Regions from separate parts of the Allobosea sp. OAE752 genome, predicted to be linked through region 2. Evidence: riboswitches for the same ligand, from Rfam matches in the RefSeq annotation. Region 2 holds a riboswitch; the other holds the start of a gene.
The links. A riboswitch is a leader RNA that binds a small molecule or an ion and turns the genes downstream of it on or off. The one in region 2 is predicted to bind cobalamin.
Positions count from the first base shown of each region.

Region 1: linked by a shared signal. The riboswitch ahead of GGC47_RS00665 (ribonucleoside-diphosphate reductase subunit alpha) and the one ahead of GGC47_RS04910 (ABC transporter substrate-binding protein) in region 2 are both predicted to bind cobalamin.

Region 1 covers NZ_JBNPXO010000001.1:149,836-154,040, forward strand. Annotated here, with positions in the region: gene GGC47_RS00665 (ribonucleoside-diphosphate reductase subunit alpha) at 1-1,916, opposite strand, end outside; cobalamin riboswitch at 2,029-2,230, opposite strand; gene GGC47_RS00670 (cold-shock protein) at 2,769-2,978, shown strand; gene rpsU (30S ribosomal protein S21) at 3,118-3,384, shown strand; gene GGC47_RS00680 (hypothetical protein) at 3,579-3,848, shown strand; gene GGC47_RS00685 (sarcosine oxidase subunit gamma) at 3,884-4,205, opposite strand, start outside.
Region 2 covers NZ_JBNPXO010000002.1:14,655-18,859, reverse strand. Annotated here, with positions in the region: gene GGC47_RS04920 (Wzz/FepE/Etk N-terminal domain-containing protein) at 1-34, opposite strand, end outside; gene GGC47_RS04915 (DUF3102 domain-containing protein) at 164-880, opposite strand; cobalamin riboswitch at 1,460-1,669, shown strand; gene GGC47_RS04910 (ABC transporter substrate-binding protein) at 1,882-2,919, shown strand; gene GGC47_RS04905 (FecCD family ABC transporter permease) at 2,916-3,959, shown strand; gene GGC47_RS04900 (ABC transporter ATP-binding protein) at 3,970-4,205, shown strand, end outside.

The DNA of each region.
Region 1 (4,205 bases), on a different contig from region 2:
ACGACGTTGTCGAGCATGCGCATCGCGGTGGTCACGGTGCGGGCCAGGCGAGCCTGATCGAGCCCATCGGGCGTCACATGCGCGGCGAGGTTCACCGAGCCGAGATTGCAGACCGCGACCTCGTCGGCCGAGGTGTTGAGCGTGATCTCGGTGCAGAGGTTCGAGGAATGCACCACGCCGGCATGCTGCTGCGGCGAGCGCAGATTGCAGGCATCCTTGAAGGTCATCCAGGGATGGCCGGTCTCGAACAGCATGGTCAGCATGCGCCGCCAGAGGTCGAGCGCCTTCACCCGTTTGAAGACCTTGATCTGGCCAGCGGCTGCCTTCGCCTCATAAGCCTCGTAGGCCGTCTTGAATGGCTTGCCATAGAGGTCGTGCAGGTCCGGCACCTCATCGGGCGAGAACAGCGTCCAGTCGGCGCCGGCCTCGACGCGCTGCATGAACAGGTCGGGAATCCAGTTCGCCGTGTTCATGTCATGGGTGCGGCGGCGGTCGTCGCCGGTGTTCTTCCGGAGATCGAGGAACTCCTCGATATCGACATGCCAGGTCTCGAGATAGGCGCAGACCGCGCCCTTGCGCTTGCCGCCCTGATTGACGGCGATGGCCGTATCGTTCGCGACCTTCAGGAACGGCACCACGCCCTGGCTCTCGCCATTGGTGCCCTTGATATGGGCGCCGAGACCGCGCACCGGCGTCCAGTCATTGCCGAGGCCGCCCGAGTACTTGGCGAGCAGCGCATTGTCCTTCACCGCCTTGAAGATACCGTCGAGATCGTCAGCGACGGTGGTCAGGAAGCAGGAGGAGAGCTGCGGGCGCAGCGTCCCGGAATTGAACAGCGTGGGGGTCGAGGCCATGAAATCGAAGGATGAGAGCAGATCGTAGAATTCGATCGCCCTGCCCTCGCGATCGATCTCGCGGATGGCGAGACCCATGGCGACACGCATGAAGAAGGCCTGCGGCAGCTCGAAGCGGTTGCCCCGGACATGCAGGAAATAGCGGTCGTAAAGCGTCTGGAAGCCGAGATAGTCGAATTGCAGATCGCGCTCGGGCTTGAGTGCAGCGGCGATGCGGGCGATGTCGAAGCGGCCGAGCTCGGGGTCGATCAGCTCGTTCGCGATGCCGGTCTTGAGATAGGCATGGAAGTAGTCGGCATAAAGCACTGACATCTCTTCCTGCGTCGCCTGCTCGGCGCGGCCATGGACGAAGCTCAGTGCCTCGCGACGGAGCTTGTCCAGCAGCAGGCGCGCGGAGACCTTCGCATAGTTCGGCTCGCTCTCGATCAGCGTGCGGGCGGCAAGGATCGGCGCCAGCGCCAATTCGTCGAGCAAGATGCCGTCATAGAGGTTGCGGCGCGCCTCGGTGAGGACCGGCTCGGCCGAGACGCCGTCGAGATCGGCACAAGCCTCGCGAACCACCTTGTCGAGGCGGCCGGCGTCGAGCGGGATAAGCGTCCCGTCGGCGAGCTTCATGTGCAGCAAGGGAGCTGCGGAGGCGACAGGCTTCGTCTCGGCAACCGCCCTCGCCCGCTCGCGCGCCCGCTCCTCGCGATAGAGCACATAGGCACGGGCGACCTTGTGGTGTTCGCCGCGCATCAGGGCGAGCTCGACCTGGTCCTGCACATCCTCGATATGGAAAGTGCGGCCGGTCGCGGCCCGGCGGGTCAGCCCCGCGACGACCTGCTCGGTCATCTCCGCGACGGCTTCGTGGATGCGGCGCGAAGCGGCGGCGTTCGATCCTTCGACGGCGAGGAACGCCTTGGTCAGCGCCACGGTGATCTTCGAGGGATCGAACGGCGTCACCGCGCCGTTGCGGCGAATGATCTGGTAGCCGGGCTCGCTCGCAGCGAGCTTCGACAGTGTCGGCTCTGCGGCTGACGGAGCGGCGGCAGGCCGCTCGGCTTCAATGGAAAGAGACATCGGCATCAACCCCAAATGTTGGGGGCAAAGGCCAGAGCGGTTGCGTCGAGAAGGCGCGCGGCACCACAAGGCCGCGACCTGCCAAGCGCACCACCGGGACACCCCGCCCGAGGACGTATACGAGGTCGCGGCAGGTCTCCTGGCTCACGGGTCAGCGCTCTCGTCCCGTCTTCCCAAGGCCTTGCAGCCTCAGTGACTTAATCCTGGACGTGAACTCGCCGCTTACAGTTGCGGGGGCAGCGCCGGTCTCTCACCGGCTTCCCTCTTAGCTCTCGATCTTGCGATTCGAGAGACCATCGACCACCAGATCTAGTAGCTAAGGGGCATCGCCTGTCAACAGGTCGTGATGCCGCCGTCCGGCGCCTGTGAAGATCGGGGATCACCGCGCGGCCTCCGGCCTATCCTGTTCGTGCTGTTCGGCAATGACGTCGGCTCTGCCTTCGCTTCGGCGAAACCGCGTCGAGCGATGCTTTACGCCTCAAGCGCTAGCGCCCCTTCGCCGCCCGCCATGATCGACGCACGCCCCGTTCCCGAGCTTCGCGCAATTCGCGACCGCCACGAGCTGTCTGCGATGGCTGCCGAGCCGCCCCAGCATATCGCGATGGCGCGTCTCAGGCCGGGTCACACGGTTGCTGTCGGTCGATTTGGCGCCCGGCTGATTTTCCGAAAATATTGCGAGATAAAACCTTCCATTTGACAATGTGTCTTATAAGTACCATGATAGAAACATCGATCTAGGCCGAACGAATTGGCCCCGCGCTTTCATCGCGCACTGCTGACGAACTTCCTGCTCAAATCGAAAAATGCGCTGCACCCGCGGCGCATGAACAATAGCCTTTACAGGAGGTCAGCATGGCCAGTGGCACAGTTAAGTGGTTCAACACCGACAAGGGTTTTGGTTTCATCCAGCCGGAAGACGGCGGCCAGGACGCCTTCGTCCATATCAGCGCCGTGGAGCGTGCCGGTCTGCGCACGCTGAAGGAAGGCCAGAAGGTCTCCTATGAGCTGGTGCAGGACAAGCGCTCCGGCAAGGTGTCTGCGGACAACCTGCAGGCCGAGTGAGCTAGACGCCATCCGGCGCGTCAATCGAGATCAGCGGCGACCGCGGATGTACCGGCGCCCGTTCGATTGAGCGGCGGATAGCCACGGAGGGGTCGGGATCAACCCGGCCCTTTTTGTTTGCATCAGAAGGGAAATTCGAATGCAGGTTCTCGTTCGCGACAACAACGTCGACCAGGCGCTTCGCGTCCTCAAGAAGAAGATGCAGCGTGAAGGCGTGTTTCGCGAGATGAAGGCGCGTCGCGCCTACGAGAAGCCGTCCGAGCGGCGAACCCGCGAGAAGGCCGAAGCCATCCGCCGCGCCCGCAAGGCAGCACGCAAGCAGGCTCAGCGCGAAGGATTGCTGCCGATGCCGAAGCGCGTGGAACGGCCGGCACGGCCCGGCCAGGCCCCCGCGCAGGCACGATAGGCGAGGATTTGGGCCTGGGCTTCAATCCGCAGGATTTCGCCGAGGGCCGGGCCTGCTCGCCAGGCCGAACCGGCGAGGATCGAAGCCGAGCCCCACGCAAGGTTCTGCCCGAAGCCGTTCGATCCATGCAGGAGCGTGCTGCCGGAAAACGCCGCTGACGCCCTGGCGTCCTGCGTTCGAGAAGGAGTTTGCCGATGTCGAGCAACAGAATTCCGCCGGAAGAGGCGCAATTGCGGGCCCAGAGCAGAGCGACGCTCGCAGCGCAACGCCGCGCCGAGGCCGAAACGGCCCTGGAAGCGTTGCGGGTGGAGCAGATCGCCGTCCGCGAACGCACCGCAAAACTGCGGGCCTTGCGGCTCGCCAAGGAAGCCGCCGACGCCGAGGCCGCCGCGGCGGTGCCGCCAGCCAAGACGCGAGCCAAGCCCGCCAAGACCGTTGTTCGGCGGAGAACCGCTTCTTCCTGATCTCCAACCGGAGGATGGCGCGCGAGGCGTTGCCGTCAGTCTTGGTCAGCAACCCGGCAGCCGAACTCGGCCGCCGCTGCGGCAAACCAGGACCAGAAGCTTCCTGCCATGCTGCGTGCGACCATGATCTCGAAGACGGGTCCGTCCGGCCCGTCGGCGAGCCGCCATAGCTGCACGCCGAGATAGGCCACGCTTGTCACGGCGGTCTCGCCGACGCCAAAGGCCGAAGGATGCAGGTCGAGCATCACGCCCTTTGCCAGCAGATCGCGGGTCCTGGGACCCTGAAGCCGGAAGGCGGCGCGCGCATCGCTCTGATCGCTGACAGCGGCATGGGTCGCGAATTCATCGAGCAATGGC
Region 2 (4,205 bases):
TGGAGGGCTGGCGCTCGTCAATATAGACCGACATTGGACTTCCGATCTGTATCCACCGACCATTTGATGTCTTTGCAGGAACTCCGTTCCCTCAAAGACGGCGTTCGCAAGTCACACAACGCGAATACGCGGACTGTAAGTCACGATAAAACTTCGATATTTTTCACTGCAGCTTTGCGGGAACGAATTCGCACGATTGATTCGTCGCTGTACTGGGCAAAGCCAATTCCAGATGCTCGGCGTCCACAACACGCGCCGCTCTCATCCAGACAAAGGCTCTGTTCCAGACCTCCCAGCTCATCTCCTCCATGATGAGCCCGTAATCCTCCGGGCTGAGCCGCCGCAAAATCAGCTCAGCCACCCTGCGGGCCCGGTCCGCGCCCGGGTCGTTTCGCCTCCCTTCGGCGGGCCCGTTAAGCTCGCGCGCGGGAAGAAACGACGAGGAGAATCCTTCCTGCGCCGGACGCTGCACCGCCTCCATCCTGGTCTTGCGCGTATCCACGACCTGCGAATGCAGCTCGCTGCGGGACACACGCTCACCGTTCTCGAGTCGCTGCAGGATGGTGGTGCGAACCGCCGGCGGGGTCGTCTTGGCGAGATAGACACGAAGCGTCGATGGAACCATCAGCGCGACGAGCTTCGCATTCGCATCGGAATCGGCGCCGCGCGCCAGCTTCATCAGGTCCTGCGCGGTCCTGATCTTGAACTCGCACGCCTTTTCGACCCATTTGACGAAGACCCCGTGGGGCAGCCGCTCCTTGACGCGAAGGAGCTCGCGGCCGATTTCCACAGCATGTTCGGTCGCAGCCCGACGCAGGAGCTTGATCCTTTGCGCGGCATCCTGCAATTCTGTCGCGGAGAGCTGTGCATTCGGCAACACGGCTATACCCTCACTCAACCCACAGTACTATTCAGCTTACGCTTGGTGCACTGCACCGTGAAGCGAGCAAAGGGGTTCCCGTCGGCGCAAAGGGAGTAGCTCCTTGAGGCGACACGCGATGCGTTCACGACGCCGGCGCGGCGACAGAGATCAAATAAAAATCTGATTTATATCAGTTACTTACCATATTTAAGGAGAATTGGAGCTACCCCCGTTCCGCTCCACGGGAAGTGAAATGAGCCTCGCTTTTCGGAAGCTCCCGCCTGATGGCAGCTCGGCCTCCCTTCAGAAACATTACCTTACGTAAGTATCAAGACGGGATGCCGCGCGGCAGAAATCGCCGCAAGCGAGATCTTGGCTGCCGGAAGGTCACGCCCGCAGTGAACCGATCTCCTGGCAGGGCGAACCAGAAACCCGGGCAGCAACATGGCCAGTGACGCTGCGTCGAGCGGAGAAAGCCCGGACATCACACCGGTCTGCGAAGCCGCCGCGCCTGGGCCCCAGATCTACAGTGCCGGCGGCATATCGACGTCGATCATGATGGTCCCGAACCGAGCTTGACGGTGCGGCACGACCTTATAGGTTGGACGTGATCGAGGTTCTCCAGATTCAGCCTGGAGCTAAGAGGGAATTCGGTGAGGCGCGTTGCGCCAAAGCCGAGGCTGCCCCCGCAACTGTAAGCGGCGAGCTCTCCGTCCATCGTCCACTGGCGCGTGCCGCGCCGGGAAGGCCGGGCGGAACCGGCGTCGACCCGCGAGCCAGGAGACCTGCCCCGGTCATCGAAGACGTCTTTCGGACGGGGTGTTCCGGAGGTGTGTGTCGGTGATGGCCATGCGGCCGTCATCCGTCCGCATCCTGCGCAGCTCCCGCATCCGTCATCTCGGGGAGCGATGAAGTCCATGTTCATGAAGACCGCCGGCCGCGCTGTCGCGGGGAGCTTGACGGCTGCGCGCCGCTCGCCCTATCAGAAATGTAACAATGTTTCATATAAGGCTTCCTCTGTGCCGATTGCGCGCCCTCTCGTCCGCCTGCTTCAATGGCCCGTCCTGGCATTCCTCGGCAGCCTGGCCGCGGGCGCGGCCGTCGCAGCGCCGACCCAGTATCCGCTGACGCTGGAGAACTGCCGCGAGACGATCACCTTCAACGCCGCGCCCAAACGCGTCGTCTCGATCGGCCAGACGCAGACCGAGATCCTCTATGCGCTCGGCCTCGGCGACCGCGTCGTCGGCACCGCCGTCTGGTTCTCGCCCATCGCCAAGCCCTATGAGGCGATCAATGCCAAGGTGAAGCGCCTCGCCGACAACGACCCGAGCTTCGAGGCGGTTCTCGCGCAGGAGCCGGACCTCGTTACCGCGATGTTCGAATGGCATGTCGGCCCCAACGGCATCGTCGGCAAGCGCGATCAGTTCGCCAAGGTCAAGGTGCCCACCTATGTCTCGCCGACCGATTGCGTCGGCAAGGACAATTCCGGCGGCGGCGACGGTGTGCGCACCCAGATGTTCACGATGGAGCTGGTCTATCGCAACATCCGCGAATTCGGGCAGATCTTCGACGTGTCCGACCGCGCCGAGACGCTCGTCGCCGAGCTCAAGGCGCGCGAGGAGAAGGCGGTCCAGGCGGTGGCGGATGCAAAGGTCAAGGACGTGCCGGTCGTCGTCTGGTTCTCCAGCAAGGACATCAAGGGCGACGGCTTCATGGCCGGCAGGAACGGCGTGCCCGCCTACATCCTGTCGAAGCTCGGGGCGCGCAATATCATCACGACCAATGAGGAATGGCCGTTGGTCGGCTGGGAGAGCATCGCTGCCGCCAATCCCGCGGTCATCGTCACGGTGAAGATGGATCGCCGCCGCTTTCCGGCCGATGATATCGAGAAGAAGCTCGATTTCCTGAAAACCGACCCCGTCGCCAGCAAGCTCGACGCGGTGAAGAACAATCGCATCGTCATCATGGATGTCGGAGCGACCCGCGCCGGGCTCGATACGGTGGACGGCATCGAGACGCTCGCCAAGGCGATCGCCGGCTTCGGTCTGACTCCTTGAGCCACGCAGCCCACGGCCCGAACTGGCCGGCGCGGATCGCCGTCGCGCTGGTTTCGCTGCTGGCGCTCACCTTCGCGGTGGCGCTGGCGGTGACGATCGGCGAGATGCGCATCCCGTTGGAGACGGCGTTGAAGGCGCTCGGCAACGGGCTGTTCGATCTCGATTGGCCTGTCAGCGCGATCCAGCAGGGCGTGATCTTCGACTATCGCCTCAGCCGGGCGCTGATGGCGGGGTTGTGCGGCGGCGCGCTCGCTCTCTCAGGCGCAATCCTGCAGGCGCTGCTGCGCAATCCCCTGGCGGAGCCTTACGTTCTCGGCATCTCGGCGGGAGCCTCGACCGGCGCCGTCGCGGTGCTGATCCTCGGCGTCAGCGTCGGCGGCACGGCGCTGACGGTCTCGGCCGGCGCCTTCATCGGCTCCTGCGCCGCGCTCGCGGTGGTCGCGCTCCTGGCGACCGGAGCGGGCGGGGCGAGCGATCGCGTCATCCTCGCCGGTGTCGCCACCTCGCAGCTCTTCAACGCGGCGACCGCCACGATCGTGACGACGCTCGCCAGCGCCGAGCAGGCGCGGGGCGTGATGTTCTGGCTCCTTGGGAATTTCGGCGGCGTCCGCTGGCCGGACCTCTGGATTGCGGCGCCGGTCGCCTTCATCGGCTTCGGCATCTGCATGCTGCACGCCAAGGCGCTCGACGCCTTCGCTTTCGGCGTCGACGCGGCCGCCTCGCTCGGCGTCGCGGTCACGCGGGTGAAAATCGTGCTCTTCGCCACGACCGCGGTGATGACCGCCGTGATGGTCTCGATCGTCGGAACGGTGGGCTTCGTTGGGCTGATCATTCCCCATGCCGCCCGTTTCCTCGTCGGTTCCGGCCATGCCCGGCTTTTGCCCGCCTGCCTCGTCATCGGTGCGATCTTCATGATCCTCGCCGACATCCTGTCGCGCGTGCTGATCCCGCAGCAGATCCTGCCGATCGGCGTGGTCACCGCGCTGTTCGGCGCGCCGGTCTTCGCCTTGATCCTCTATCGCGCCAGGAAACCCAAATGATGGGGCCGACATGACGCTCGCGATGCGGGAGGTGCGCTGGGGCACGGCCGGCCGGATGATCATCGACGGGGTGACGCTGCAGGCGGCGCCCGGCCGGGTGCTCGGCCTGATCGGTCCGAACGGCTCGGGCAAATCGAGCCTTCTCAGGCTGCTTTGCCGGTTGCGCAATGTCGCGAGCGGCGTCGTCATGCTCGATGGGCGTGACATCGCCGGCGTGGCGCGGCGCGATCTCGCGCGCCGCCTCGC